Regions from separate parts of the Kribbella sp. NBC_01510 genome, predicted to be linked through region 1. Evidence: riboswitches for the same ligand, from Rfam matches in the RefSeq annotation. Region 1 holds a riboswitch; each other region holds the start of a gene.
What was found. A riboswitch is a leader RNA that binds a small molecule or an ion and turns the genes downstream of it on or off. The one in region 1 is predicted to bind ZMP and ZTP.
Positions count from the first base shown of each region.

Region 2: another riboswitch for ZMP and ZTP. It lies ahead of OG558_RS42210 (5-aminoimidazole-4-carboxamide ribonucleotide transformylase); the one in region 1 lies ahead of OG558_RS35225 (bifunctional 5,10-methylenetetrahydrofolate dehydrogenase/5,10-methenyltetrahydrofolate cyclohydrolase).
Region 3: another riboswitch for ZMP and ZTP. It lies ahead of OG558_RS32175 (glycine hydroxymethyltransferase); the one in region 1 lies ahead of OG558_RS35225 (bifunctional 5,10-methylenetetrahydrofolate dehydrogenase/5,10-methenyltetrahydrofolate cyclohydrolase).

Region 1 covers NZ_CP109418.1:7,132,603-7,142,560, reverse strand. Annotated here, with positions in the region: gene OG558_RS35270 (hypothetical protein) at 1-396, opposite strand, end outside; gene OG558_RS35265 (RNA polymerase sigma factor) at 393-974, opposite strand; gene OG558_RS35260 (NUDIX domain-containing protein) at 1,129-1,620, opposite strand; gene dop (depupylase/deamidase Dop) at 1,703-3,223, shown strand; gene OG558_RS35250 (ubiquitin-like protein Pup) at 3,283-3,492, shown strand; gene prcB (proteasome subunit beta) at 3,501-4,343, shown strand; gene prcA (proteasome subunit alpha) at 4,382-5,230, shown strand; gene OG558_RS35235 (NUDIX hydrolase) at 5,227-5,841, shown strand; gene OG558_RS35230 (beta-N-acetylglucosaminidase domain-containing protein) at 5,854-7,602, shown strand; ZMP/ZTP riboswitch at 7,603-7,691, shown strand; gene OG558_RS35225 (bifunctional 5,10-methylenetetrahydrofolate dehydrogenase/5,10-methenyltetrahydrofolate cyclohydrolase) at 7,721-8,566, shown strand; gene OG558_RS35220 (phytanoyl-CoA dioxygenase family protein) at 8,568-9,443, opposite strand; gene OG558_RS35215 (helix-turn-helix domain-containing protein) at 9,544-9,958, shown strand, end outside.
Region 2 covers NZ_CP109418.1:8,647,479-8,657,436, reverse strand. Annotated here, with positions in the region: gene OG558_RS42235 (FAD-binding oxidoreductase) at 1-657, opposite strand, end outside; gene OG558_RS42230 (2-hydroxyacid dehydrogenase) at 735-1,667, shown strand; gene OG558_RS42225 (WD40/YVTN/BNR-like repeat-containing protein) at 1,684-2,769, shown strand; gene OG558_RS42220 (MoaD/ThiS family protein) at 2,769-3,032, shown strand; gene OG558_RS42215 (MMPL family transporter) at 3,203-5,461, shown strand; gene OG558_RS42210 (5-aminoimidazole-4-carboxamide ribonucleotide transformylase) at 5,462-6,427, opposite strand; ZMP/ZTP riboswitch at 6,393-6,473, opposite strand; gene OG558_RS42205 (IS110 family transposase) at 6,606-7,688, shown strand; gene OG558_RS42200 (nuclear transport factor 2 family protein) at 9,043-9,450, opposite strand; gene OG558_RS42195 (S8 family peptidase) at 9,585-9,958, shown strand, end outside.
Region 3 covers NZ_CP109418.1:6,491,281-6,501,238, forward strand. Annotated here, with positions in the region: gene OG558_RS32145 (nitrite/sulfite reductase) at 1-1,136, opposite strand, end outside; gene OG558_RS32150 (ArsR/SmtB family transcription factor) at 1,548-2,114, shown strand; gene OG558_RS32155 (MFS transporter) at 2,111-3,325, shown strand; gene OG558_RS32160 (amidase) at 3,631-4,800, shown strand; gene OG558_RS32165 (GbsR/MarR family transcriptional regulator) at 4,807-5,277, opposite strand; gene OG558_RS32170 (DHA2 family efflux MFS transporter permease subunit) at 5,339-6,892, shown strand; gene OG558_RS32175 (glycine hydroxymethyltransferase) at 6,885-8,333, opposite strand; ZMP/ZTP riboswitch at 8,362-8,441, opposite strand; gene OG558_RS32180 (acyl-CoA dehydrogenase family protein) at 8,528-9,958, opposite strand, start outside.

The DNA of each region.
Region 1 (9,958 bases):
GCTGTCTTTGGTGATGCCTCGTACGTGGCGGCTCCAGAGGATCTTGACGATGCCCTTCTCCTCCGGGAACGTGCAGTCGCGGAGGAGCGTGGACGCGTCGCCCCGCGGCACCGCTCCGAGATCGACGCCGATCCTGGCGCGCGCCTGCGCCTGCGCCTGGGTCGGGGTCTGGGCCGGTGTGCCGGCGACTCCGGGATCGCTGGAAGGCTTGCCGGTGATCACGAGCGTGCCGGCGACCACGGCTGCCACGGCGGCGACGGCAACCACCGGCGCGACCCAGCGCCGGGTCGACTGGTCGCGCGTGGGCCTGGACTTGTCCATGACCCGGTTGCGGAGCTGGGACCGCTGGGACGAGGTCAACGGGGGGACGGGTGGCGGGTCGAGCCGGATGTTCATGAGAGCTCCTCGGTGAGCGCGACCCGCGTCAGCAGGTCCGGGAAACGGCGACGGGTGCGGTGAAGCCGGGCCTTGACCGTTCCGACCGGTACGCCGAGCGCGTCCGCGGCCTCGGCCATCGTGAGACCGGACCAGACAACGAGCTCGAGGGTCTCCCGTTCGTGCCTGGGGAGTTTGGCCACGGCACGACGGACTGCAGACATGCGGCGCTCGTCGTCCAGCCGGCGAGCGACCTCGGGGGCGTGATCGCCCTCGGGCGCCGGGTCGGGCAGACGATCCAGCAATTTGCGCAGCCGGCTCGCTGTACGGAAGAGGGTCCGGCACTCGTTGCTGGCTACCATCAGCAGCCAGCCGCGGGCGCTGGGCCCGGTCAGCGGGCCTGGTGGGTTGCGCTGGAATCGCCGCCAGGTGCTCAGGAACGTCGCCTGGACCACGTCCTCGGCAGTACTCCAGGAAGCGGTCCGCCGGAACGCGAAGGCGTGCACGTCGTCCCCGTAGCGGTCGAAGAGCTCGCCCAGCGCGAAGTGGTCGCCGGTGCGCAACCGCTCCCAAAGCTCCGGATCGGATCCCGTAGCCATGACCGGCTCCGTATCGTCAGTCAGGATGATCTTCACACCGGGTAATGACCGGACACCAACCCGATGGTTGCATCAGAGCGCGGCCAAGATGTCGCTGAGTCCGCGAACCACGGGCCCTCGATCCAGGCGTGGCTGTCCCAGCCCTGCGTGATCGTCACACCAGACTCCTGACCAGCGGGCCGAGCAGGGCGGCGGTGTCGGGCATGAAGGACCAGGTGGGGTCGTCCAGCTTGGCGACGAGGTCGGCCGGGGACATCCACGCGCCCCAATCGACCTCCTCCGGCTGGTGCTTCACCGGGCCGTCCCAGACGCAGCTGTACAGGTACGCGCGGTAGCGGGTGTGCTCGTCGGCATAGTCGCCCTCCGGCAACCGCACCAGCTCGGCACCGGTGATCCCGAGCTCCTCGGCCAGCTCTCGGACCACGGCGTCGTACGGGTCCTCGCCGGCCGCGACGACGCCTCCGGCGGCGAAGTCGTACCGGCCGGGGTAGACGTCCTTGGTCGGCGTACGACGGTGCACGTAGATGTCGCCGGCCGGATTCCGGACGAGTACGCCGGTGGCCGCGTGGCGCAGGTTGTCCCGGCGCATGACCGAGCGGGGCGCCGATCCGGCGACACGGTTGTCTTCGTCCAGGATCGCCACCATTTCGTCCACGGGCGCAGTTTCACACGTAACCCTGTGGACACGGCAACACCTTTAGTCGGCCGCACCGCGTAGGCTCGTTCGCATGAGTGTTCGGCGGATCATGGGAACCGAGACCGAGTTCGGCATCTCGGTGCCCGGCCAGCCCGGGGCCAACCCGATGCTGACCTCGAGCCAGGTGGTGAACGGTTACGCCCAGACGCAGCCGCTCGCGCGGAAGACCCGGTGGGACTTCGACGAGGAGCACCCGCTGCGGGACGCGCGCGGCTTCGACCTCAGCCGGGAGGTGGCCGATTCCAGCCAGCTCACCGACGAGGAGACCGGCCTGGCGAACGTGATCCTCACCAACGGCGCCCGGCTGTACGTCGACCACGCCCACCCGGAGTACTCCGCCCCCGAGTGCACCAATCCGCGCGACGTCGTGGTGTGGGACAAGGCCGGCGAGCTGGTGATCATGGAAGGCGCCCGGCAGGCCCGCCAGATCCCCGGCGCCCCGCCGCTGAACCTGTACAAGAACAACACCGACAACAAGGGCGCGTCGTACGGCTCGCACGAGAACTACCTGATGCGCCGGTCCACGCCGTTCGCGTCGATCGTGCGGCACCTGACGCCGTTCTTCGTGAGCCGTCAGGTGGTCACCGGCGCCGGCCGCGTCGGCATCGGCCAGGACGGCGCCGCCCATGGTTTCCAGATCAGCCAGCGCGCCGACTACTTCGAGGTCGAGGTCGGGCTGGAGACGACGCTGAAGCGGCCGATCATCAACACCCGCGACGAGCCGCACGCGAATCCGGACCGCTACCGCCGCCTGCACGTGATCATCGGCGACGCGAACCTGTCCGAGGTCTCGACGTACCTGAAAGTCGGGACGACGTCGCTCGTGCTGTCGATGATCGAGGACGGCTGGCTGACCGACGACCTCGGCGTCGACCGCCCGGTCAGCACGCTGCACGAGGTCAGCCACGACCCGACCTGCACACACCTGTTGACGCTCAAGGACGGCCGCAAGCTGACCGCGGTCCAGTTGCAGACGGAGTACCTCGAGCAGGCCCGCAAGTACGTCGAGGACAAGTACGGCGACGACGCGGATCGGCAGACCAAGGACGTGCTGCACCGCTGGGAGCAGGTGCTCGACCAGCTCGCCACCGACCCGATGAAGCTGGCCGACCAGCTCGACTGGGTGGCGAAGTACAAACTGCTCCAGTCGTACCGCGACCGCGACGGCCTGGACTGGGACGACTCGAAGCTCCATCTCGTCGACCTGCAGTACGCCGACCTGCGCCCGGACAAGGGTCTTTACTACAAGTTGGTGAAGGCCGGCCGGATGCAGCGGCTGGTGTCCGACGAGGAGATCCGGATGGCGGTCTCGCACCCGCCGACCGATACCCGGGCGTACTTCCGCGGCCGCTGCATGCAGCAGTACGCGCCGCAGGTGGCGGCCGCCTCCTGGGACTCGGTGATCTTCGATCTGCCCGGCAAGGAGTCGCTGCAGCGGATCCCGACGCTGGACCCGCTGCGGGGTACGAAAGCGCATGTCGGGGCACTTCTTGACCAATGCGACACCGCGAGTGACCTGGTTCGCACCATCACTGGGGGTGCCGCCGGGTAGGGTCGCTGTAGAAGGGTCGGTTGGGCGGCCTTTCCAGCGGTTCTAGGAGGTGTGTGGCCATGGCGAAGGACGGCGGTCAGCAGCACAAGCAGCCGAAGCGTTCGTCGACCGAGGAAGAGGTCGAACAGGTCGAGGCGTCGGAAGACGCCCAGGAGCGCAAGGAGCGGCTCGACGACGACGTCGACTCGATCCTCGACGAGATCGACGAGGTGCTCGAGGAGAACGCCGAGGAGTTCGTCCGCGGATTCGTGCAAAAGGGTGGGGAGTGAACCGCTCGATGACTTTTGATGCCTCCGGCCGGTTGCCGGAAGCCTTCCTGATCCCAGGTGGCTCGTCGTTCATGGACTTCCTGGCCGGGCACGCGCCCGACCTGTTGCCGGGACGGCGCAGCCTGGGATCGGCCGACTTTTCCGCCGACGTCCCGCACGGTACGACGATCGTCGCGGCCACCTTCCCCGGTGGCGTGGTGATGGCCGGCGACCGGCGGGCCACGATGGGCAACATCATCGCCCAGCGTGACATCGAGAAGGTGTTCCCCGCCGACGAGTACTCCGCGGTCGCGTTCGCGGGCACCGCCGGCTTCGGGATCGAGATGGTCCGGCTGTTCCAGGTGGAGCTGGAGCACTACGAGAAGCTCGAGGGCGCGACCCTCAGCCTGGACGGCAAGGCCAACCGGCTGAGCGCGCTGATCCGGGGCAACCTCTCGATGGCGCTGCAGGGCCTGACCGTGGTGCCGCTGTTCGCGGGCTACGACCCGGACATCAAGGGCGGCCGGATCTTCTCCTACGACCCGACCGGCGGGCGCTACGAGGAGCACCACTTCCACAGCGTCGGCTCGGGCTCGGTGTTCGCCCGCGGCGCGCTGAAGAAGCTCTACCGCGAGGACAGCTCGGTGACCGACTGCGTCACGGCCGTGATCCAGTCCCTGATCGACGCCGCCGACGACGACTCGGCGACCGGCGGTCCGGACATGCTGCGGCGAATCTTCCCGGTGGTCGGTGTGGTCACCGCGGACGGCTACCGGCGGATGCCGGAGGACGAGGTCGCCGCGATCGTCGACGCGGCCTGGGCCGAGCGCCACAATCGTCCGGACGGCCCGGCTTCGGCATCCCTGACCTGACCTTGATCCCGATCGACTGATAGAGGACGACACCTTCGATGAGCGTTCCGTTCTACGTCTCGCCCGAACAGCTGATGCGGGACCGGGCCGACTTCGCCCGCAAGGGCATCGCCAAGGGCCGCAGCGCGATCGCCCTGCAGTACGCCGACGGCATCCTGTTCGTCGCGGAGAACCGCTCGCCCGCGCTGCACAAGGTGGCCGAGATCTACGACCGGATGGCGTTCGCCGCCGTCGGCCGGTACAACGAGTTCGAGAACCTGCGGATCGCCGGCGTCCGGCTGGCCGACATGCGCGGGTACTCCTACGACCGGCGCGACGTCACCGGCCGGGCGCTGGCCAACGCGTACGCGCAGACCCTCGGTGCGATCTTCTCCTCCGGCGGTGAGAAGCCGCTCGAGGTGGAGATCCTGGTCGCCGAGGTCGGCACCAGCACGGCCGAGGACCAGATCTACCGGCTCACCTACGACGGCTCGATCGCGGACGTCCGCGGGTACGCCGTGATGGGTGGACCGGCCGAGCAGGTCGCGGACTACGTCGGCGAGCACTTCAAGGAGGGCATCTCGCTGGCCGGCGCGCTCCGGCTGGCCGTGGATGCGCTCGGCCACGACGGCACCGAGGTCCGCCAGTTGACCCCGGATCAGATCGAGGTCGCCGTCCTGGACCGGACCCGGACCCAGGTGCGCAAATTCAAGCGGATCTCCGAGGAGACGCTGGCGCGCATCCTGTCCGAGTCCAGCCCGGACAAGACTCCCACTGAGCCTGTCGAGGCGAAGCCTGCTGAGGACGCCACGCCGGCTTCCTCGGCCGACGACAGCCCGGTCGGGCCGGCGGACGACGACGTACCTATCGCGCCACCTGAGGAGCCGGACGACAACCGGCCGCTGTGAGCGAGTCAGCTGAAGGTTCAGCCGCCGCGGACTCCGCGGCGGCTGACCTGTCTCGTCCCGGCGATCCGCAGCCGTGGGAGTTGCTCGGCGAGGAGCCTGGGTTCCACCGGTTCCTGACCGTGAACCTTCGGCGCTACCGGCTGCCCGACGGGCGCGAGGTGGAGTGGGACGTGTTCGGCCCGAAGTCCGCCGAGGGCATCACGGCGGGCATCACTGTCCTGCCGCTGACCCCCGAGGGCCGGATCGTGACCGTCCGGATGTTCCGGGCCGGACCGGATCGAATCGTCACGAACCTTCCCGGCGGGCTGGTCGAGCCGGGGGAGGACCCGGCGCTGGCCGGCGCGCGGGAGCTCGAGGAAGAGACCGGGTACACCTGTGAGTCGCTCGACCTGGTCGGCTGGCAGTGGTCGTCCGCGTCCTCGATCTATCGCAAGTACGTCGCGATCGCGCGCGGCTGCCGTCCGGACGGGAAGCAGGCGCTGGACGAGACGGAGGACTGTGTCCCGGTCGAGCTGACGGTGGACGCGTTCCGCACCGAGCTCCGGACTCCTGGTGCGATGACGGGAATCGATGCCGCGTACCTCGCTCTCGACCACGCCGGACTTCTCTGAAAGCTTGGGATCGTGACTCCAGAACCGCAGCAGACCACCCGCCGCGACGACGGCTTCGACCTCGGCGACACGATCGGGCTGGTGCACGGTCCGACCACTGACCCGGACGCCGAGCGCGTCGTCCGCGAGACCCTGACGCGCGCCGGCGTACAGACGATCATCGACGGAGAAGCGGCCGTCACGATCCGGTTGGGCGGAGGCGGCCTCGACGTGCAGACCGCTGAAGGGCTGCCGGCCGAGGGGTACGTCGTTGCCGTCGGGAGCAATCAGGTCGTGCTCGAGGGCGTCGACGGGCGCGGTACTTTCTATGCCGCGCAGACCTTCGCACAACTTGTCCAGGGCAACCACCTGGACGGCGTGGAGATCCGCGACTGGCCGACGATGCGGTACCGCGGCTCGATCGAAGGCTTCTACGGTACGCCGTGGTCGCACGCGGACCGGCTCGACCACCTGGACTACCTCGGCGCGCACCGGATGAACACGTACCAGTACGCCCCGAAGGACGACCTGTACCACCGCGAGCAGTGGCGCGACCCGTACCCGGCCGACAAGCTGGCCGAGCTCGGCGAGCTGATCGAGCGCTCGCTGCGGAACAAGGTCGACTTCACCTTCGCGCTCTCGCCCGGCCTCTCGATCCGCTACACCGACGACACCGAGTTCCAGGCGCTGATCGCCAAGTTCGAGGCGCTCTACGAGCTCGGCGCGCGGGCGTTCAACGTGCCACTGGACGACATCGAGTACGAGAAGTGGCACTGCGCCGAGGACGAGGAGAAGTACGGCGCCGGTGGTGGCGGGGCCGGGAGGGCGCAGAGCGACCTGCTGAACCGGATCCAGCGCGAGTGGGTGGCGACCAAACCGGATCTCGCCCCGCTGCAGATGGTGCCGACTGAGTACTACGACGTGACCGAGTCGCCGTACAAGCAGGCGCTCCGGGAGCAGTTGGACAGCGCGGTCGTCGTGCACTGGACCGGGATCGGTGTCGTCCCGCACTCGATCACGAGCGCACAAGCGGCCGAGGCGAAGGCGGTGTTCGGGCACGACATCCTGATCTGGGACAACTATCCGGTCAACGACTACGCGCACGGCCGGATCCTGCTCGCGGACTACAGCAACCGCGAGCCCGGCCTGGCCGACCAGGTCGTCGGCGTGATCTCGAACCCGATGAACCAGGCCGGGGCCAGCAAGCTCGCGCTCTACTCGTTCGCGGAGTTCGGCTGGAATCCGGCGACGTACGACCAGCAGGCGTCGTGGCGTCGCGCGATCGCCGAGCGGGCCTCCGGCGACCCGGAGACGATCGCCGCGCTCGAAGTCTTCGCCGATCTGACGACCTACGACGGGAAGCTGCACCTGGCGAACGCGCCGGTGCTGGCCGCGAAGATCGCCGAATTCTGGGCGACCTGGGAGGGCGGCGACCTGGCCGGCGCGATCGCGGAGCTCGAGCCGTACTTCGAGGCGATCGAGAACGCTCCGGCGCAGATCCGCGCTGGAGTGTCCGACCCGTCCTTCGCCGACGAGACCGATGCCTGGCTCGACGCGAGCTTCTACTGGGGTCAGGCGCTCCGCGAGGCCCTCCGCGTCCTCGAAGCAGGAGCCGAGGGCAACAGCTCGGACGTCGCCACCAGCCAGGCCCAGATCAACCACCTGGTCACCCAGGCCGAGGAGATCCGCGACATCCGCCTCCCGCACTCCCAGACCTACCCCCGCATCGGCGACGGTGTCGCCGACACGTTCATCGCCGAGGTGACCGCCCGGGTATCCTGACCGGTGGGCCGCGACTGGCGTTGAGGTGGGTAACCACCGGGGAACGGCCTGCCGGAGATCCGGCTGCGCCGCGCGCCTGGGCATCTGACCTGTTGTCGACGCCCGAAGGAGTGCGCGCATGACCACCGCCGAACTGATGACCGGGACCCACCTCGCCGCGGAGATCGTGGCTCACGCCGCCGCCAGGGCGAAGGCCCTGCAGGAGAAGACCGGCGTGCAGCCGTGTCTGGCGACGGTGCTGGTGGGCGATGACCCCGCGTCGGCGACGTACGTGCGGATGAAGCAGAACCGGTCGAAGAAGGCCGGCATCGCGTCGCGGAGCGTCGTACTGCCCGCGGAGACGACCACCGACGAACTGGTCACCGAGATTCACAAGCTCTCCAGCGACCCGGCGGTGCACGGGATCCTGCTGCAGCACCCGGTGCCGGCGCAGATCGACGAGCGGGCCGCGTTCGAGGCGATCGATCCGGCCAAGGATGTCGACGGCGTGACGATGCGGTCGTTCGCCGCGATGGCGTTCGGCGATCCCGGGTTCCGGTCCGCGACGCCCGGCGGGATCATGCGCCTGCTCGAGGCGTACGACGTACCGATCGCCGGCGCGCACGCGGTCGTGATCGGCCGCAGCCCGATTCTCGGCAAGCCGGTCGGGATGTTGCTGCTGGCATCGAACGCGACCGTCACCTACACGCACTCGCGGACCGTCGGCCTGCCGGAGATCGTCCGGACCGCGGACATCGTGGTGGCGGCGGTCGGCAAGCCGAACTTCGTCCGCGGCGACTGGCTGAAGCCGGGAGCGGTCGTGGTCGACGCCGGGTACAACGAGGGCAACATCGGCGACGTGCATTTCGAGGAGGCGGCCCAGGTCGCCCGCCTGATCACGCCGGTCCCGGGCGGCGTCGGACCGATGACGATCGCCCTCCTGCTGGAGCAGGCCGTCGACGCCGCCGAGGCTCAGGCGGGCTGAGTCAGCGGTCGCACCCGCCGTCCTTGTCCCGCCGGGAGTGCGGGCGAGCGAGATCGTCGATGCCCTTGTAGGCGTACGGATCGGTCCCGGCCACCATCACGATGTCGCGGTAGTCGTGCTTGCCGACGTGGACTCCAGGTGGCACGGACTGCCAGGGGAGCAGCGACTCCGCGCTCATGTAGTGGTTGGCGAGCGCCCGGCGGAGTCCGTGCCGGCCGGTGTTCGGCAGTGATCGGTGCAGCAGATAACCGTTGAAGATCACCGCTGAACCCGCGGGCACCTCGACCGGGACGGCATCGTCGTCGGTGTACGGGAAGTCGAACGCCTCCACCGTGCAGTCGAAGCGGAGATCGTCCTGCTCCCGGTCGGGGTAGATGACACCGCGGCGGTGGGAGCCCGGCAGAACCCACAGGCAGCCGTTCTCCACGGTGGCATCGTCGAGCGCGATCCACACCGCGGTCAGCGAGCGGTCCCTGGTCGGAATGAAGAACTCGTCCTGGTGCCATGCCTGGCCCGGCTTCCCCTCGGGCTTGATGAACAGCATCGATTGCATGGCCTTGACGTTCGGCCCGATCACCGCGGTCAGCGCCGCGACCACCCGTGGCGCCCGTAACGCCGCGAGTGCCACGTCGGACACCTTGTGTGGTTGGTGGATGCACAGGTACTTGCGCAGGACATCCGCTGTCGGCTCGGCGGCTGGACCTCCGTCGATGACGCCCAGGTCACCGCGGCACAGAGCCTCGGCCGCGGCATGGAGCGCGGTGACCTGGTCGGGCGACACGGCCTGATCGAGGACGACGAAGCCGTCCCGCCGGAACGACTCGACCAACTCGTCGGTGACCTCGGCGAAGCTGTGTACGGCGGTGACAGACTGCATCTGATGCTCCATCCGGCCTTTGGGGGCGATGACCGGCTTCACGGTCTCAGAGCAGACCAGGCCCGGCCAATGTCGCGGGCGTGCGCATTACTATCTGTTCGTGACCTCGCGACCCCCGGTGATCAGCGTGAACTCCGTGGTCCAGGTCGCGGACTATCCGCCCGGGGCAACCTATGGCCCACGCACGCTGCCGAACTACGAACTGCTGTGGATCCTGAGCGGTTCGGCGCGGTGGCGGACCGAGGTGTACGACGATGCCGGCCTCCGGCAGGCGACCGTGGAGGAGGACCTTCGCCCGGGCACCGTGGCATTGGCTCGGCGCGGGAACCGGGATGCTTATATCTGGGACTGCGATCGCTCGTCGCGACACGCGTACGTGCACTTCCAGATCGAGGACTTCGGCGGACTCGGCGATCCGTCGAGTTGGCCGTCGGTGCGATCCCAGTCCGATCCGAGCCTGCTGGACGGGCTGTGCACCTACCTGCTGGACCTTGCCGGCGTACCGTCATCGTCGG
Region 2 (9,958 bases), 1.5 Mb from region 1:
GCTGAACGCGACCCCGTCGACGAACTGCACCGGCTCCCCGTCGTACGTGCTTGAGGCAACGATCTCGTCGATCGCCGGGGCCAGCTCGTCGAGGCCGAGGCGGACGTGCCGGAGGGCGACGTACGGCGAGATCCGGTCGAGCTCGATCGTCAGCCGGGTGGCGTAGCCGAGAGTGCCGTAGGAGTTCGGGAACATCCGGAACAGGTCCGCGTGCTCACCCTCCGGGCGTGCGGTGATCAGGTCGCCGGCGCCGGTGAGGATGTCGAGTTCCAGCACGGACTCGTGCGGCAGTCCGGCCCGGAACGACGACGACTCGATGCCGAGCCCGGTCACCGCGCCGCCGAGCGTGATCGTCTTCAGTTGCGGCACGACCATCGGGGTCAGCCCGTGCGGGAGCGTGGCCGCGACCAGGTCCTCGTACGTGCACATGCCCTGGACGTCCGCGGTCCGCGCGGCCGGGTCGACGCTGATCACGCCGGTCAGCTTCGACACGTCCAGGCCGGGGCGCTCGACGTCCGTCCGTGGGCGGAACAGGTTCGAACTGCGCTTCGCCAGCCGGACGGGGTCGCCCGGAGGGATCCGCTGATACGACTCCCGCAATCGCCCTACGGCCTGATCATGCTCGAGCGTCGCCGCCAGATCCGATGTCGAAGGCACCGATCCAGAGTACGACGACGTCCGGTGTCTGGCACGGGTGTTCAAAAGTGTCCTGGCACCCGAGTAGGTTCGTGGGCATGGCTGATGTGGTGAAGGCATGGCTGCCGTGGGAGGACCCGGACACCTTCCTCGGCGGGCTGCCCGCGGGATTCGACGTCGACTTCTACGACGGCGGGGAGCGGCCGGAGTCGCTCGCCGAGGTCGAGGTCTACGTGCCGGGATACATGGGTGGCTCCCGGGTGATCGACATCGTCAGCGAGATGCCGAGCCTGAAGGTCGTGCAGCTGCAGACCGCCGGCTTCGAGCATGTGCTGCCGCATCTGGCCGAGGGCGTGACCCTGTGCAACGCGCGCGGGGTCCACGACGCGTCCACCGCGGAGCTCGCGGTCGCCCTGATCCTCGCGTCGTACCGGCGCCTGCCGCGGGCCGTCCGCGACCAGGACCAGCAGGTCTGGCCCCGCTCGTACGACGAGGTCGACGACTCACTCGCGGATCGCACGGTGCTGATCCTGGGCTACGGGTCGATCGGGGAGGCGCTGGAGCGGCGGCTGAGCGGGTTCGAGTGTGAGGTGATCCGGGTCGCCCGGCGGGCCAGGGACGGCGTACATCCGATCACCGAGCTGCCGGAGTTGCTGCCGCGGGCGGATGTCGTCGTCCTGCTGACCCCGGCGACTGCGGAGACGCGCGGGATGGTGGACGCGAAGTTCCTGGCGAGCCTGAAGGACGGCGCGCTGTTGGTGAACGTTGCTCGCGGTGTCGTCGTCGACACCGACGCGTTGCTGGCCGAGCTCGGCACGCGGCGGATCAGCGCCGCTCTGGACGTGACCGACCCCGAGCCACTGCCCGCCGGTCATCCGCTCTGGTCGGCTCCGAACGTGCTGATCAATCCGCACCGCGGCGGTGCCTCGACGGCGTTCGCGCCGCGGGTGGCGCGCCTGGTGCGCGCACAGCTGGAGCGCTACGTCTCCGGCGAACCGCTGATCAATGTGGTGGCAGGTCCACCGCGCTGAAACGAGGAGGACAAGGATGTCCGAGGCCGTACTGCTGATCGGGACCAAGAAGGGGCTCTGGATCGGCCGGAGCGATGCCGCCCGCAAGAACTGGACCCTCGACGGGCCGCACTTCGAGATGCAGGGCGTGTACGCCGTGGGCATCGACACCCGGGGTGAGCGGCCGCGGATGTTCGCCGGCGGGACCAGCGAGCATTGGGGACCGGCCGTCTTCCACTCCGACGACCTCGGTGCGACCTGGGACGAGCCGCCGGAGGGATCGATCGGATTCCCGGCCGACGCCGACGCCGCACTCGAGCGGGTCTGGCAGATCCAGCCTGGACCGGCCGGTCAGCCGGGTGTCGTGTACGCCGGGACGCAGCCGTCGGCGCTGTGGAAGTCGACCGACGGGGGAGTGACGTTCGAGCTGGTCCGCGGGCTGTGGGACCATCCGCACCGCAAGGAGTGGGGCGCTGGCTTCGGTGGTCAGGCGGTGCACACGGTGCTGCCGCATCCCACCGATCCCGAGCAGGTCAGCGTCGCGATGTCGACCGGTGGGGTCTATCGGACGGCCGACGGCGGCGCGTCGTGGGAGCCGGCGAACCACGGGATCCAGGCGAAGTTCTTCCCCGACCCCTACCCGGAGTTCGGTCAGTGTGTGCACAAGCTGGCCGCGCATCCCGCCGTACCGGAGCGGATGTTCGCGCAGAACCATCACGGCGTCTACCGGTCCGACGACGGTGGGGCGATCTGGAAGTCGATCGCGGACGGGCTGCCGTCGGACTTCGGGTTCCCGATCGCGGTGCATCCGCACGAGCCGGCGACGGTGTACGTCTTCCCGCTGATCGCGGACGCGAACCGGATCCCGACCGAGGCCAAGTGCCGCGTCTACCGCTCTCGCGACGCCGGAGCGACCTGGGAGCCGCTGACGACGGGCCTTCCCGACGTGTCGTATGTCCCGGTCCTGCGTGACGCGCTCACCACCGACACCGCCGACCCGGCCGGTGTGTACGTCGGCACCCGCGACGGCTGCGTCTACGCCAGCGGCGATGCCGGTGACACCTGGGTCGAGGTGGCACGTCACCTGCCGGATGTGCTCACCGTGCGCGCCGCGGTGATCTGATGATCTCCGTCCGCCTGCCGACCGTCCTCCGGCCGTTCGCGGGCGGAGCCGAGTGCGTCGAGGTCGACGGCTCCACCGTCGCCGAGGCCTTCGCCGCCCTCGACCCAGTGCTGCGACGGAGGTTGACCGACGAGCAGGGCGCCGTCCGCCGGCACGTCAACGTCTACCTCCACAACGACAACATCCGCGACCTGGACGGCCCGGGGACGAAGTTGAGCGACGGAGATGAGTTGCTGATCCTGCCTAGCGTCGCGGGCGGTTGACACCGCGCCAAAGGAAGACTGCAGTCCGGGTGACGGGCAGCGATCGGTTGGTGGCGTAGGGGTGTGCCCGGGGGGCGAGGGGTTGTGACGGGCGTCGGGCCCGGCTTACTGTCGGCGGAGGGGTCGACGGCGGGGCCGTCGCCTGGGGGGCACCTGGGGGAGGGGGCCCTGTGCACGCGTTTCTGGATCGTCTCGGCCGGGGGGCCGCACGGTTCCACTGGTTCGTGATCGCAGGCTGGCTGGTGCTGGTCGTCGGATTGTTCGTACTACGGTCCGCGTTCGGCGGCACGTACGTGAACAACTACACGGTCCCGGGCAGTGAGTCGTCGGCCGGACTGAACATCCTGAACAAGGACTTCGCCACCGCCGGCGGCTACTCCGGTTCGATCGTCTTCCACGCGAAGACCGGCACGGTCTCCGAGCAGGCCGACGCGGTGAAGACGTCGATGGCGGCCGTCGCCAAGCTGCCGGACGTGGTCTCGGCCGTCGACCCGCTGGCGACGTCACAGACGGCGTACATCTCCAAGGACGGCAGCATCGTCAACGCTCCGGTCTCCTTCTCGGTGGTGCCGGCGTCGCTCGACAGCAGCTATCTCGACAAACTGGATGCCGCCGTCCAGCCGGCCAGGGCCGCCGGGCTCCAGGTCGAGTATGGCGGAGGCGCCGGCCAGATCGGGAAACAGGCGGACGACACCCTGTCCGAGACCATCGGCCTCGCGCTCGCGCTGTTGTTGCTGTTCCTGATGTTCCGGTCGATCGTCGCGGCCGGACTGCCGCTGATCGCCGCGATCTTCAGCGTCGGCGGCGGGCTGGCCATCCTCGGTCTGCTCGCAGCGGTGAAGGACTTCCCGGTCTCGGCGCCGACGGTCGCCACCCTGCTCGGACTCGGCGTCGCGATCGACTACGGGCTCTTCATGGTGTCGCGCCATCGCGAGCAGCTCGAGGACGGGATCGGAGTCGAGGAATCGGCCGGTCGCACGGAGTCGACGTCCGGCGCGGCCATCCTGGTCGCCGGCGGGACGGTCGTCATCGCGATTCTCGGCCTCTACGTCTCCGGCGTACCGTTCGTCGGCGCGCTCGGTCTGTCCTCGGCCATCGTCGTCGCGGTCACCGTGCTGGCGGCGCTGACCCTCATCCCCGCGATGCTCGGCCTGGCGAAGTTCCTCGTCCTCAACCGCAAGGACCGGCACCATCTGGTGGAGGAGCGGGAGCTCGAGGCCGGGCTCCCGAACGAGCAGGCCGTGGCCGAGCACCGGGCGGAGGAGCGCGAGCAACGCGACCTCAAGCACGAGCAGAGCCCGTTCGCCCGCTGGGGACGCAAGGTGAGCGACCGGCCGTGGCCGTACGGCATCGCCGCCACCCTCGTGCTGCTCGTCCTGGCCATACCACTGCTGTCGATGAACCTTGGCCAGCTCGACGCCGGCACCGATCCGGCGGCGGACTCGAGCCGGAAAGCGTACGACCTGGTCGCCCAAGGGTTCGGCCCGGGTGCCAACGGTCCGCTGACGGTCGTCGTACAGCTCCCGTCCGAGAGCTCGACCGACAAGCAGACCTTGCTGACCGGCCTCACGTCCACGCTGCAGAAAACCGCCGGAGTGGCCGCCGTCCAACCGGCGACCATGAACAGCGCCGGTACGACGGCGATCATCACCGTCATCCCGACCACGTCACCGTCGTCGGCGGAGACCGAGGATCTGGTCAACCGGATCCGCGACGACGTACTCGCGGGCCAGCAGGAGCCGACCTTCGTCGTCGGCACGACCGCCGGGTACGTCGACTTCACCGAGAAGGTGGCCGGGCGGATGCTGTGGCTGATCGGCGCCGTGGTGCTGCTCGCGTTCCTACTGCTCACCGTGGCGTTCCGCTCGCTGCTGATCGGGGTCAAGGCCGCGATCCTCAACCTGTTGTCGGTCGGCGCCGCGTACGGCGTCATCGTCGCGGTCTTCCAGTGGGGCTGGGGATCCTCCCTGGTCGGGATCGACGAGAAGGTGCCGATCCCGTCGTTCGTGCCGATGCTGATGTTCGCGATCGTGTTCGGGCTGTCGATGGACTACGAGGTGTTCCTGCTGTCCCGCGTGCACGAGGCCTGGATCGCGACGAACGACAGCCATCGCGCCGTGGCGATCGGGATCGGCGCGACCGCTCGGGTGATCACGACCGCGGCGGCGATCATGATCGTGGTCTTCCTGAGCTTCGTCCTCGACGACGACCCGACGGTGAAGATGCTGGCGGTCGGCATGGCCGTCGCCGTCCTGATCGACGCCAGCATCGTCCGGATGGTTCTGGTCCCGTCCGTCATGACGCTGCTCGGCGACCGGGCCTGGTGGCTGCCGGACTGGCTCGACCGCATCATTCCCGACATCCAGCTGGAAGGCGGTCCGCAGCCGGCCCCGGCCGAGCGCGAGCCACCCAAGGTCGACGTCGCCTGATCAGTGCCGGAACAGCCGGACGCCGGTCGGCGACCAGCTGATGCCGCGCACGGCGCACGCCTGTGCGACCTCGTCCGACCGGATGGACCCGCCCGGCTCGGCGATATGCGCGACGCCGTACCGGTGCGCTTCCTCGACGTTGTCGACGAAGGGGAGCGCACCGTCGGACACCATCGCCACATCCGCGAGCGCTTCGGTCGAACGGCGGTCCCACCACGCGGCAGCCTTCTCGCCGGCGAGTCGGGTGCAGTCCACCCGCGACTGCTGCCCGGCGCCGACGCCGATCGTCATGCCGTCCTTGACCATCGCGACCGTGTTCGACTGCGTGTACCGCACCACGATCAGCCCGAGCAGGAGATCCCGGGCCGCCGCGTCCGGCACCGCGGGATCCAGCAGCTCACGAGTCAGCGGTACGTCGTCCCGCCGCTGTGTCAACCGCAGTCCGTAAAGCTCGCGAACCTCCTCCGCCGGCGGCTCGAACGCCGGATCCGCCTCCAACACCAGAAAGCTCCCACGCTTCTTCGCCGCCAACGTCCCGACCACGCCCTCGTCGTACCCGGACGCGATGATCCCGTCCGACACGACACGCTTGAGCACCCCGGCGAGCTCCGCGTCGACCGGATGCGAGACGGCAACGAAGTCGCCGTACGACGACTTGGGATCGGCATCGCGAGCACGCAGGTAGGCGCCGGCCACGCTGTCCCCCAGCGCCGCCCCAGCAGGAGACACATGCTTGTAGGACGCCGCCGCCGGAACGCCGAAGGCACCGGACGCCTCGCGGACGAGCTGCCAACCGGTCAGCGCATCCAGGACGTTGACGTACGACGGAACGCCCGAGACGACTGCGAACGGGGAGCCGCCGAGAGCCGTCATCGTGGCGGGCTGGTGGGGATTCATGCCGTAGCGCATCAGAAACCTCCGAAACGAGAGCCGGAGGCACCCAGGCGGACGACGCCTTGTCCACAACCCGCTCCCCGGTGGTACTCCACCCTCGCCAGTCGCGGTCGACCAACACTTTAGACCGTATGTAGGAACTGCTTCTCGAGTTGGGGGTAGTTGCTGGCCGGGACCTCGCTCGCGCAATCGTGGGTTACCGAACGCGGTTGTGGTGTTCGGCCTTTCCGACAGGTGTGAGGAGGTCCCGGTGTTTTCTGAGCGTACGAGTGTTGGTCTGGATGTGCACGCACGGTCGGTTGCTGCAGCGGCGATCGACGGGCAGACCGGTGAGGTGTTCAAGGCGCGGTTGACGCCGTCGCACGCGGAGGTGCTGGAGTGGATCGGCAGGCTGCCGGGCCCATGCGCTGTCGTGTATGAGTCCGGGCCCACCGGGTTCGGTCTGGCTCGTGCAGTGATCGCGGCGGGGCTGCGGTGCGAGGTGGCGGCGTCGTCGAAGCTGCAGCGGCCCGCGGGCGATCGAGTGAAGACCGACGCGCGGGACGCGCTGCATCTGGCCCGGTTGCTGCGGCTGGACGAGGTCGTGCCGGTGCGGATCCCGGGCCCGGCCGAGGAGGCCGCGCGTGACCTGGTCCGGGCCCGGGAGGCCTCCCGGCAGGATCTGATGCGGGCCCGGCATCGGGTGTCGAAGCTGCTGCTGCGGCACGGGATCGTGTATTCAGGCGGTAAGGCGTGGACCGAGCTGCACGACCGGTGGCTGCGCCAGCAGTGCTTCGACTCGGTCCCGACCCGGATCGCGTTCGATGATGCCTACGAGACGGTCGTGCTGACCACGGCTCGCCGTGCCCGGTTGGACGAGAAGATCAACACGCTAGCCGGGGACAGCGAGTTCACCGCGGTGACGCGGCGGCTGGCGTGTCTGCGGGGCATCTCCACGCTGACCGGGTTCGCGCTCGCCGTCGAGATCGGCGACTGGCAACGGTTCACCGGCGCGAGCATCGGCGCCTACGTCGGGCTGGTGCCCAGCGAACACTCCTCTGGGCAGAGCCGCGTGCTGGGCGCGATCACCAAGACCGGCAACGCCCACGTGCGGCGGCTGCTGGTCGAGGCCGCCTGGCATCACCGCACCACCTACACCCCCGGCGTGGTGCTGCGACGCCGCTGGGACCAGGCCCCGGCCGCGGCCCGGGCCCGCGGTCATGCCGGCAACCAGCGCCTGCACGCCCGCTGGGTCGACCTGAACCTGCGCAAGAAACGACCGGTGATCGCCAACGTCGCCGTCGCCCGCGAACTGGCCGGCTGGTGCTGGTCGCTGGCGGTGATCCCCGACTGAAACGTGCCCTAACCCGAGCCCCCGTTGGGAGTGGAGATCCGAGGAACCGGCAGCGCGAGGAGCAACGCGCCCCCGAGGCTATGAGCAGCCCGAATGCCACAAGGGCCATTCTGGCCACGCTCGTCCTTAGACCCGCGCTACGCTCCAGCCGAACACACGGTCCTGCAGGTAACCAACCCGCGCATATCAGCCTTGACCACGCGTCGTGCAACGACACGCTGACCTCGGCCTCCACCCCCAGCGGGCCCCCCTTCCCCGCAACGCCGCACAGCATGACGTCGTCCTCGCCGGCGTCAAGGCCAAGCCCTGCCGGGTGGCCTACGGCCAGCCTTGACACCGACTGCGGGCGGCCATCCAGGCGGCAACCACGGCGGGGAAACCCTTCCCTCGTCCTGCCCCGACATCAGGACCGACTCCCCACGCCCACTTGACAAACAGGCCCTACATATCAGCATGACGTCGTCCTCGCCGGCGTCAAGGCCAAGCCCTGCCGGGTGGCCTACGGCCAGCCTTGACACCGACTGCGGGCGGCCATCCAGGCGGCAACCACGGCGGGGAAACCCTTCCCTCGTCCTGCCCCGACATCAGGACCGACTCCCCACGCCCACTTGACAAACAGGCCCTACATATCAGCCCGGATCCGTGAACCGGTCCGGCGCTCGTCCCGTGATCTCGCTCCGCCGCAGCCCACCGCGCAACTTCCGGGGGATATCCCGTCCTGTTGTGGGTTCTCCCTCGGTGCACGCGGGGAGAACCCACAACGGCAGGGGATAACCGGCTCTTCTGACGTATCCGTGGGTGGCTCGTTCGCCTCCTTCGCGTCCCCGGCAGTCGGCCTTGTTCTGTCGGTTGCCGCCGGGGGGCGGGGAGGATCTCGTCCCGGATCCCGGATCGGGTGGGAGATCCTCCCCAGCCTGCCCCGGCCGCCCGCGGGTCTTGGCCTGGGCGGACGTGGGGCACTCACCAAACCCGGTCGTCAGCCGCCGACTGCTCGCGGCCGAGCGGGGCCTGTCTGGCATCGCGCTGCTTGGTGAGTGCTGCAGGTCCGGTCCGCGGCGCGGCATCGCCCAACCCACCACCGCCGGGCGGGCTGTGGCGGACTTCCAGGCCATCACAATCACCCAGAGGCCGCGATCATCCGTGGCAGGCCATCGTCCCCGCCACGTTGTGATGGCCTGGCGATCCGGTCGACGGCACGAGCAACACCCACCGAACCAACCGAAGCGCCGGATTTCCCATCCCGTTGTGGGTTCTCCCTTGGTGGACGAGGGGAGAACCCACGACGGCAGCGGACAACCCATGAAGTGGACGCCATCGCGGGGGATCGGACCGGTCAGCATCCACGGATCCAAACTCAGTCGCGCCAGACTCCGGTCCAGTCGTAGAGCGCAGCGGTGGTCGCGTACTCGCGGAGGTACGCAATGCGGCCCTGGTCGAGTCGTGCGATCGTGGCGCCGTCGAAGGCGCCGGGTTCGCCCTTCCACGTGCACTCGAAGCGCCACTCGACGATCAGCGTGTCGCCGGCCGCCGCCGATGACGTGATCTCCCAGGCGTCGACGGTGCCGCCGGCGCCGAACCAGGCGTTCATCCACTGCTCGACCCGCGCCTTGCCCCGATAGACCGGCCCATACGACTCGATCACCACGCAGTCGTCGGTCAACGTGTCCAGAACCGCCGCGATGTCGTGCCGCCGCCACCCGTCGACGTACGCCTCGAGTCGGGTGCGACCGCTGTCGGTCGGCGGGTGACTGATTCCGGTCATGTCGGCCTCCTGTCACGGCAGTCTCGTGACCGCGCCGGGTGGGATCGGATACCAAAGGTCACGACGCACCTGATCGGTGCCTATGGCAAGACGTCCGCACCTGATCGGTGCCTACAGCAAGGATGGTGTACCCGGTGGGGTTTCCACGATCTTTACCGATACCGGCGCTGCTGGCCAGCGGCGCCCTGGCGCTGTCCGGGCTGACTGCTCCAGTCACCGCTACCGCGGCGCCGACAGTTGGCGCGCCGGTCGTCGAGCCGGCCCCCGTACTCAGGAGCCCCGCCACAGTGACGTTGCTGACCGGCGAGCACGTCACGCTGCGGCCCGGCCCGGACGGGAAGCCGCAGGTCGACGTCCGGTCCCGCGACGGTGGGTCCGCGGTCGGGTACGCCGTACGTAACGACCACGGCCGGATCAGCGTGATCCCGCACGACGTCGCGAGCCTGGTTCCCGGCGTACTCGACCCTGCCCTGTTCGACGTGACCGGCCTCGTCGAGATGGGGTACGA
Region 3 (9,958 bases), 640 kb from region 1:
GCGACCACGTCGGCGACCTTGGCGAGCGACGTACCCGACACGCGTCCGACGATCGGCGCGACGCCGACGAAGTACTTGCCGTCCTTCTGCTTGTGTACGCCGATGTGATCGCCCTGTACGGAGGGCACCTCGGGCGCGGGTCCGTCGATCAGCTTCCGCTTGAGGTACTTCGTTTCGAGAACTTCCCTGAACTTCTCGACGCCCCAGTCCGCGACCAGGAACTTCAGCCGGGCCCGGGTCCGCAACCGCCGGTAGCCGTAGTCGCGGAAGATGCTGGTGACACCCCACCAGGCCTCGTGCACCTCTTCGAGCGGGATCCACGCGCCGAGCCGCTGCGCGAGCATCGGGTTCGTCGACAGCCCGCCGCCGACCCACAGGTCGAAGCCGGGCCCGTGCTCGGGGTGCACCACGCCGACGAAGGCGATGTCGTTCACTTCCGGTACGACGTCGTGCGACGGGTGACCGGTGAGCGCGGTCTTGAACTTCCGCGGCAGGTTGGAGAACTCGGTCGAGCCGATGTACTTCTCGACGATGTCGTCGATGGCCGGGGTCGGGTCGATGATCTCGTCCGCGGCGATCCCGGCGACCGGGCTGGCGATCACGACGCGCGGTACGTCGCCGCAGGCCTCGGTGGTGTAGAGCCCGACAGCCTCCAGCTTCTGCCAGATCGCCGGCACGTCCTCGATCCGGATCCAGTGCAGCTGGATGTTCTGCCGATCGGTGATGTCGGCGGTGTCGCGCGCGTACTCGGTGGAGATCTCCGCGATCACCCGCAGCTGCTCGGTGCTGAGCTGGCCGCCCTCGACCCGGACCCGCATCATGAAGTAGCGGTCGTCCAGCTCCTCGGGCTCCAGCGTCGCCGTCTTGCCGCCGTCGATGCCGGGCTTGCGCTGGGTGTAGAGGCCCCACCAGCGGAACCGGCCACGCAGGTCGGCCGGGTCGATCGAGTCGAAGCCGCGGTGCGCGTAGACATTCTCGATCCGGGCCCGGACGTTCAGGCCGTCGTCGTTCTTCTTGTTCTCTTCGTTCTTGTTCAACGGCTCGCGATAGCCGAGCGCCCACTGGCCCTCGCCTTTGCCCTTGCGCGGGCGGGCGGGCTTACGGGGAGCAGCAGGAGGAGACGTGACGCCAGTCATCCGGAGGGGTGTCCTTGTCCTCGTGACAGGTGCTCACCGAGGGCGGCGGGATCGAAGCGTCGTCGATTCGATGCGTTCCGCGCGGTGCGCACCCAGCGGTGATCGGGGGTGATCAGGGGCCGTCGTCGGGCCCGGCGGGGTGGCTGTCAGAACATCGAAGGACAACAGATGGCGCTGCGCATCCGCCCGAGGTCGACATGAATCCGACCTACGAGGTGAGTGGAGCGGGCAGCGAGCATGCTCACAAGCGTCAGTCCCAGAGCCGGACATTGCAACTGTCAATCCTGCATCGTGAGACCGGATCTCACGATACGGCTATCTCTACAAGTCTGGTGGAGATTGCTTCGCGCTCGGACCCTGTTCCACAAGAACTCTTGTACAAGAGCTCTTGTGCAATTTATGGTGGCTCGCATGACCCCCGCGAACCGGCGCCCGGCCGACCCCTCGGTGATCGCCGCCATCCACCATCCGCTGCGCCGACGGCTGATCGACCTGCTCGGCGTCGAGGGCCCCGCGACCGCCTCACAACTGGCCGGACGCACCGGCGAACTGGTCGGCAATATCAGTCATCACCTGAAGGTGCTGGCGGTCGCCGGAGTGATCGAGGAGGCGCCGGAGCTGGCCAAGGATCGCCGGGAGCGCTGGTGGCGCAGCGCCCGGTCGTCGTGGACCTGGTCGGTCGCTGACGCGGGCGGCGAACCGGCCCGTGAGCTGATTGCAACCGTTTCCGAGGAGAGGAATGTCACGTACCACGCGGACAAGGTCCGGCAGTGGTTCGAGGCCCGGCACGAGTACGGCGAGGAGTGGGTCCGGGCTGCGTTCGCGACCGACAGTTGGCTGACGCTGACGCCGGAGCGGCTGACCGAGTTGTCGGACCGGATCCGGGACCTGATCCAGGAGTACTACGAGGATCCGTCGGACGACTCGTCCGCGGTGCCGGTGTACGTGTTCGCGCACGGCGTGCCGGCCCGGCCATGACCGGCGCCGCGGCGGTCGCGGACACGACCGGCATCCCGCCGCTGGGCCGGGATCGCCGGGTGCACGCGTGGATCCTGTCGGGAGCGGTCTCGGAGGCCGGCGACGTGGCCTGGTACGTCGGCCTCGCGTGGAGTGCGGCACAAGTCGCCTCGCCCGCCGGTGCCGGTCTGGTGATGGGCATCGGTGCGCTGCCGAGGGCCCTGATCCTGCTGTTCGGCGGCGCGCTCGCCGATCGGCTCGACGCCCGGCGCACGATGATCGCCGCCAACCTCGGCCGGATCGTCGTACTCGTCGCCGCCGCGCTCGTCGTCGCTGCGGCCGGGGTGTCGATGGCTCTGCTGCTGACGGTCGCGATCCTTTTCGGCGCCGTGGACGCGCTCTACAACCCTGCGTCGGGCACGCTGCCGCGCCGGATGGTCCGCTCCGACGACCTCGTTCGGTTGGCCGCAACCCGGCAGTTGGCCAACCGGCTGGCGGTGTTCGTTGGTGCTCCCCTCGGCGGCCTACTGGTCGCGCAGGGCGGTCTGGTCGCGGTAATGGTCGCCGATGCGATCTCGTTCGGGGTCATCGCCGTGGCGCTGGCGTTCGTCGTCCGGCCGCGCTTCCCACGGCCGGCGCCCAGTGGGCACTCGATCCGGCGCGACCTGTCCGCGGGCTTCGGTTACCTCCGGCGCGATCGGATCGCCCGGACCCTGGTCATCGCGTTCTTCGGGCTGAACCTGTGTGTCGGACCGGTGCTGGCCGTCGGCCTGGTTCAGCGTGTCCATCTGGACGGCTGGGGCTCGGCGGCGCTCGGGTGGTTCCAGGCGTGCTCCGGGATCAGTGCCGCGGTCGGCGCGGTGGTTGCCCTGCGCTGGAAGCCGCGGTTGCCCGCCCGTGCCGGACTGCTGCTGCTCATCGTGCAGGCGGCCGGATGCGTGATGATCGGGCTGGTGCCGCGGGCCGGCGTGTTCGTCGCGATGGCGATGATCGGATTCACCGCCGGACTCGCCTCGGCCTTCCTGTCCGGCGCCTTCCAGCAGACCATCGAACCGGCGTTCCTCGGGCGGACGTCGAGCATCGTCAGCCTGTCCGACGACGGCCTGATGCCCATCGCCATGACCGGGTTCGGCGCGCTGATCTCGCTGACCGACGTCGCCGTGGCCTGTGCGCTGCTCGGGACCGCATTCGCAGTACTGATGGTGTGGTCCGCCTCGCGCTTGCGGGGCTGAAGTCTGCACTCGGGGCGCGAACGCGTGGGGTGTGTCGTTCATGGTCGGCGTCGGGCGGAACGCCGAGCGGTGCCCGCATCACCAGATCGCGAACATCACCGGGAACGTACTCACTCCGTGTTCACCGGCCACGGCTCGCGGTACGTCGACGACGTACGGTCCTGGCAGGCCTCGGAGCCCGCCGACGACTTCGCCGCCATCGCCGTCTACGCACCGACCCGCTGACGCTAAGCTCACCTGGTGCTTCAGGTCGACTGGGACAACGTACGCGAGTTCACCCTCGCGCCCCGCGTCGCTGGGGCTGCGTGACCGCGGCGTCGATCGCCGCTCAGGTGCGATCCGGCGAGCGGACTGCACTCGAGGTGATCGACCAAGCGCTCGAGGCTGCACTGCGCCTCGACCCGCTGCTCCATTTCGTCGACGAGTTGGACGTCGTTGGCGCCCGCGCAGCAGCCGAACGACTCGAGCCCACCGGTCCGTTCGCGGGTGTCCCGTTCTTCATCAAGGCAAGGACGCCGGACAACTCGCCGATTATCAGCCGGCTCGTGGCGGCCGGCGCGATCCCGATCGGTACGGCGACGCGCGCCAGACCCGGCGCGGTGTCGCAGACCTTCGGATGGAACGGCCAGGACTACACCCGCAACCCGTGGGACTTGTCGCGATCGCCAGGTGGCTCGACCGCTGGTGGTGCGGCGGCGGTCGCGGCCGGCGTCGTACCGCTGGCAACTGGTGGAGACTCCGGCGGCTCACTGCGGATCCCGGCCGCGTTCTGCGGAGTGGTCAGCTTCAAAGGCACGTATGGCCGCATCCCGCGCCCGGTCGGTCGCGCCCTCGGCGGGCTCACCACCGCCGGCTTCATCGGCGCCGATCTCGACGACGTGATCGTGGCGACGAGCATCGCCAGCGGTCCACACCGCCTGGACCCGACCGCGCTGCCGGCGTGGCCGGTCCCGACAGTTCACGATCGTTCGTGGCGGATTGCGTATCGCTCCACCCTCGGCTGTCATCTGGCGGACCCTGCGGTCGACCACGTGATCCGCGAGCGGCTGACTCACGCCGGCGTCACCGTGGTCGACGTACCGCTCGAGCTTCTCCCGACTGATGAGGCGTGGCCTGTGCTGTCGGGTCTGGATGCCGGCCGCGGTGCGGAAGCGGCCGCGGCGAACCGGGCTCGCGAGGTGCGCGACAACAACAACACCGCGCTCGCCGATCTCTTCGCCGAAGTGGATGCCCTGATCACCCCGACCACGCTGACTGTTGCGCACGGCTACGACCAGCACGAGTCCAGCATCGTCACCGGCGACCCGTGCTGGACCTTCAATGTGACCGGGCACCCCGCGGTCAGCGTCCCTGCCGGTCTGGCGGACGGATTGCCTGTGGGTGTTCAGGTTGTGGCGCCGCATGGATCGGACGACGTCGCGCTCGCGGTGGCACGGCGGATGCAGGTTGTCCTGCCGCCACCACCGATCCGCTGACGGGTCTCAGCGCGGGTGCTCCGACCGCCAGTGCTTGATCATCTGGTCGAGGTCGGTCTTGATGAAGGCGAAGAAGTCGGCGGCTTCGGTGAGGCGGTGGCCGACGGGGGAGTCGGGGCCGAAGAGGTCGGCGCCGGCGCGGCTGCTGGCCTCCCATTCGCCGAGGGCGTCGTTGCGGCGTTCGAGGATCGCGGCGAAGACGTCGTCGCGGATCCGGTAGTGGTCCTTGCGGGACCCGGGCAGCCGCTCGCGGGAGATGAACGACACCTGGAGCAGTTGCCGGACCGCACCGGAGACCGCGGGCTGGCTGATCTTGAGCGACTCGGCCAACTCCGCGGCGGTCATCGTGCCGGTCGGGCTGACCAGCATCCGGCCCATCACCCGGGCCGACATCGTCGGGACGCCGCTGTTGGCCAGCACGCCGGCGAAGCGCTCGACGAACTGGCTGATCTCTTCCGGGCTCGGTTCCTGCGCCATGGTTGAAGCTTACAATAATTTGATATATCGCAACTATCACAAACTTTTGATAATTTGAATCATGACCTCGACCTCCCACGCCGAACGGCCGACGCTGACCGGCGCGCGCCGCTTCGGAGTACTCATCGCGCTCTGCCTCGCCGTCCTCGTCCTCGGCCTGGACACGACCGTGCTCAACGTCGCACTGCCGACGCTGGCGTCCGACCTCGACGCCTCCACCAGCCAGTTGCAGTGGATGGCGAACAGCTACAACCTCGTCCTCGCGGCCCTCCTGTTGCCCGCCGGTCTCCTCGGCGACCGGTACGGGCGGCGCAAGATCATCGCGATCGCGCTCACCCTGTTCGGCGCCGCCTCGCTCGCCTGCGGCCTGGCCGACTCGGCCGAGGGCCTGATCGCCGCTCGGGCGTTCCTGGGCGTCGGTGCGGCGATGATCGTTCCGGTGGCGCTGTCGCTGATCACCGTGCTCTTCCGCACCGAGGAGGACCGGAAGAAAGCGATCGGGTTCTTCGTCGTTGCCAACAGCATCGGTATGCCGCTCGGCCCGATCGTCGGCGGACTGCTGCTCGACCACGCCGGCTGGCAGTGGATCTTCTTCATGAACGTCCCGATCGCGTTGATTGCGGCCCTTGCGGTCACGCTGCTCGTCCCAGAGACCCGAAGCTCGCGGCGACCGGCCATCGACTGGCTCGGCATCGTGCTCTCCAGTGCTGGTCTGGCGTGCTTGGTGTACGGCGTGACCAAGGCCGGCGAGACGTCGTGGACCGATAGTGTCACTGTGCTGTTCCTCGGACTGGCCGTCGTACTGATCGCCGGGTTCCTGTTCTGGCAGCGGCGGACCACGCGGCCGTTGATCGAGCTGCGGTTGTTCCGCGAGAAGACATTCACCGGCGGCGCGGTGCTGCTCACGGTGTCGGTGTTCGCGATCTTCGGGTTGCTGTTCACGATGCCGCAGTACTTCCAAGGCATCAACGGATCGGACGCGCTGCACACCGGGCTCAAGTTGCTGCCGTTCATCGGCGGGATGACGCTCGGCGCGAAGGTGGCCGAGCCGGTGGAGGAGAAGGCCGGAACCCGGCTGGTGGTGATGGCCGGGTTCGTGGTGATGGCCGTCGGGTTCGTGCTCGGGGCCTTCACGGAGCTCGGCACCGGGTACGGGTACACCGCGATCTGGTTCGTGGTGGTCGGCTTCGGTCTCGGGTGTTCGATGCCTCAGGCAATGAACGCGGCGTTGGGTGTGCTCGACCCGGAGCGGGCCGGGACCGGATCCGGTCTGCTGCAGGCGTTCCGCCAGGTCGGCGGCACGGTCGGTGTCGCGGTTCTCGGCACGGTGCTGAACTCGGTCTACCGCGCAGGAGTCGACACGACCGGACTGCCCGCGCAGGCCGCGGATGCGATCGAGAAGGGGCTTGGTGGCGGGCTCGCCGTTGCGGCCAAGTCGGGCTCCGCCGACCTGCTGAGCGATGTCCGGGACGCGTTCATGACCAGTCTCAACACCACCATGTGGGTGTCGGCGGGAATCGCAGTCGCAGGCGCCGTACTCGCCGCCGTGTTGATGCCACAACGGCGTGCGCCCGCTCCCAACAGTGTGGAAGCGGGCGCTGCGCGAGTCAGCTGAGCTCGAGGCCCGGGTACAGCGGGTGCTTGTCGAGCAGTTCGGACGAGGCGGCCTTGGTCTTGTCCGCAACGCCATCGGCGAGCACGTACTTCGCCTTGGACGGGGCACCGGCCGACGTCGTGGTCGGCGTCGTGGCGGAGATGACGTCGACGATGAGCTCGGCGACCCGGTCGAACTCGTCGCCGCCGAAACCACGGGTGGTCAGCGCCGGCGTGCCGATCCGGACACCCGACGTGTACCAGGCGCCGTTCGGGTCGCGCGGTACGGCGTTCCGGTTGGTCACGATGCCGGCGTCGAGCAGCGCGGACTCGGCCTGCCGGCCGGTGATGCCGTACGACGAGACGTCGAGCAGCACGAGGTGGTTCTCGGTGCCGTCCGTCACGAGCTTCACGCCACGCTTCATCAGGCCCTCGGCCAGCGTGACTGCGTTGTCGGCGACCGCCTGCGCGTACACCTGGAACGACGGCTGCCGGGCCTCGGCCAGCGCGACCGCCTTTGCCGCCATCGTCTGGCTCAGCGGACCACCCAGCACCATCGGACAACCGCGGTCGACGGAGTCGGCGTACTCGGGCTGGCACAGCACCATGCCGCCGCGCGGGCCGCGCAGCGACTTGTGCGTGGTGGTCGTGGTGACGTGCGCGTGCGGGATCGGGTCGAAGTCGCCGGTGAACACCTTGCCCGCGACCAGGCCGGCGAAGTGGGCCATGTCGACCATCAGCGTCGCGCCGACCTCGTCGGCGATCTCGCGCATCTTCGCGAAGTTCACCTTCCGTGGGTACGCCGAGTAGCCGGCGATCAGGATCAGCGGCTTGAACTCGCGCGCCTTGCGGGCAACCTCGTCGTAGTCGAGCAGCCCGGTCTCCGGGTCGGTGCCGTAGGAGTGCTGGTTGAACATCTTGCCGGAGATGTTCGGCCGGAAGCCGTGGGTCAGGTGACCGCCGGCGTCCAGCGACATGCCGAGCATCTTCTGGTCGCCGAGCGCCTTGCGGAGCTTGGTCCAGTCCTCGTCGGACAAGTCGTTGACGTGCTTGGCGCCCGCCTCGGCCAGCGCCGGGGACTCGATCCGCTGGGCCAGGATCGCCCAGAAGGCGACCAGGTTCGCGTCGATGCCGGAGTGCGGCTGGACGTAGGCGTGCGGTGCGCCGAACAGGGCCTCGGCGTGGTCGGCCGCGGCCTGCTCGACGGTGTCGACGTTCTGGCAGCCGGCGTAGAAGCGGTGCCCGATGGTGCCCTCGGCGTACTTGTCCGAGAGCCAGTTGCCCATCGTGAGCAGGGTGGCGGGGGAGGCGTAGTTCTCGCTCGCGATCAGCTTCAGCGACGAGCGCTGGTCGGCCAGTTCGGCCTTGATCGCGCCGGCGATCGTGGGTTCCACCGCGCCGATCACCTCGAGCGCGTTGCGGTACGCGGCCGATGCGGCGGCGGCATCGAAGGGTTGAGTCATCGTTGTCTCTCCTGCGGTTGCAGTGGGTCGAAGGCACCCAGGCGCACGGTGCCGACGGTCTTCGCTCCCCGGTGGTTCTCCACCTCAGCGCGCCAGTCGCGACCCGCTCACCCTATCGCGTACACACCCTTCTCTTGCGGCTTGTGTCCGAAGAACCGTGGCCTGTAACCCTCGGATCTTCGGACGCAACGCGATCAGAGGGCGCGGGCGAGGATCGGGGTGAAGGGAGTGGTGCGGGGGAGGGTGCCGAAGACGCCGGCCCAGTCGCCGGCCAGCCTGGACGCGACGAAGGCGTCGGCGACCTCGGGTGCCGAGTGCCGGACGAGCAGGGACGCCTGGAGGCAGACGGCCATCCGGGCGGCGAGGCGGCGTGCGCCGGCCTCCGCCTCGGACACATCGGCAAGCGTTTCCAGTACGTCGTTCACGGCGGCATCGAGGCGGTCGTCCGCACCCCGTGCCGCGCCGACCTCGAGCAGCCACGCGTCGAGCGACTCCGGCCTTCTGAGCGCACGGAGGACGTCGAGCGCATTGACGTTCCCCGATCCTTCCCAGATCGAGTTCAGCGGCGACTCGCGGAACAGGAGGGGAAGGCCGGACTCCTCGACGAACCCGTTACCACCCAAGCACTCCAGCGCCTCCGCCACCATGAAAGGCGTTCGCTTGCACACCCAGAACTTCGCCAACGGCAGCCCGATCCGCCGGAACGCTGCGGCCTGCTCGTCTCCACCGACCGACGCGTCGGCCGCAGCCGCAAGCCGCATCCCCAGCGCGGTTGCCGCCTCACTCTCCAGGGCCAGGTCGGCCAGGACGTTCTGCATCGCGGGCTTGTCGGCGAGGAGCCCGCCGAAGGCCGAGCGGTGGCGGGTGTGCCAGCTGGCTTCGACGAGCGCTCGTCGTTGGAGGGCGGCGGAGCCGAGGACGCAGTCGAGGCGGGTGGCGGCAACCATTTCGATGATGGTGCGGACGCCGGCGCCCTCGTCGCCGAGGCGGTAGCCGATCGTGCCGTGGAACTCGACCTCGCTGGACGCGTTCGACCGGTTCCCGAGCTTGTCCTTCAACCGTTGCAGCGCGAACGCGTTCCGGTTGCCATCGGCAAGCACCCGCGGCACGACGAAGCAACTCAGTCCGTCCGGCGCCTGCGCGAGTACGAGGAAGACATCGACCTGCGGCGCCGAGCAGAACCACTTGTGACCGTTCAGCTGGTATTCACCGTCCGGTCCGGTCGGCGTCGCGGTGGTGAGGTTGGCCCGGACGTCCGAGCCGCCCTGCTTCTCGGTCATCCCCATCCCCGCGAGGACGCCGGTCTTCTCGGCCGCGGGCAACCGGCGTACGTCGTACGACGTGGCCGCGAGTTGCGGGATCCACTCCTTCGCGAGCCGCTCGTCCGCCTTGAGTGCCGGGACCGCGGCGTACGTCATCGAGATCGGGCAGCCGTGACCCGGCTCGACCTGGGACCAGACGTAGAACCCGGCGGCCCGGGTCAGATGCGGCGCCGGACGGTCGCTCGTCCACGGCGCGGCCTGCAGCCCGAACCCGACCGCACGCTCCATCAGCCAGTGCCAGGACGGGTGGAACTCGACCTCGTCGATCCGGTTCCCGTAGCGGTCGTGGGTGCGCAGGACCGG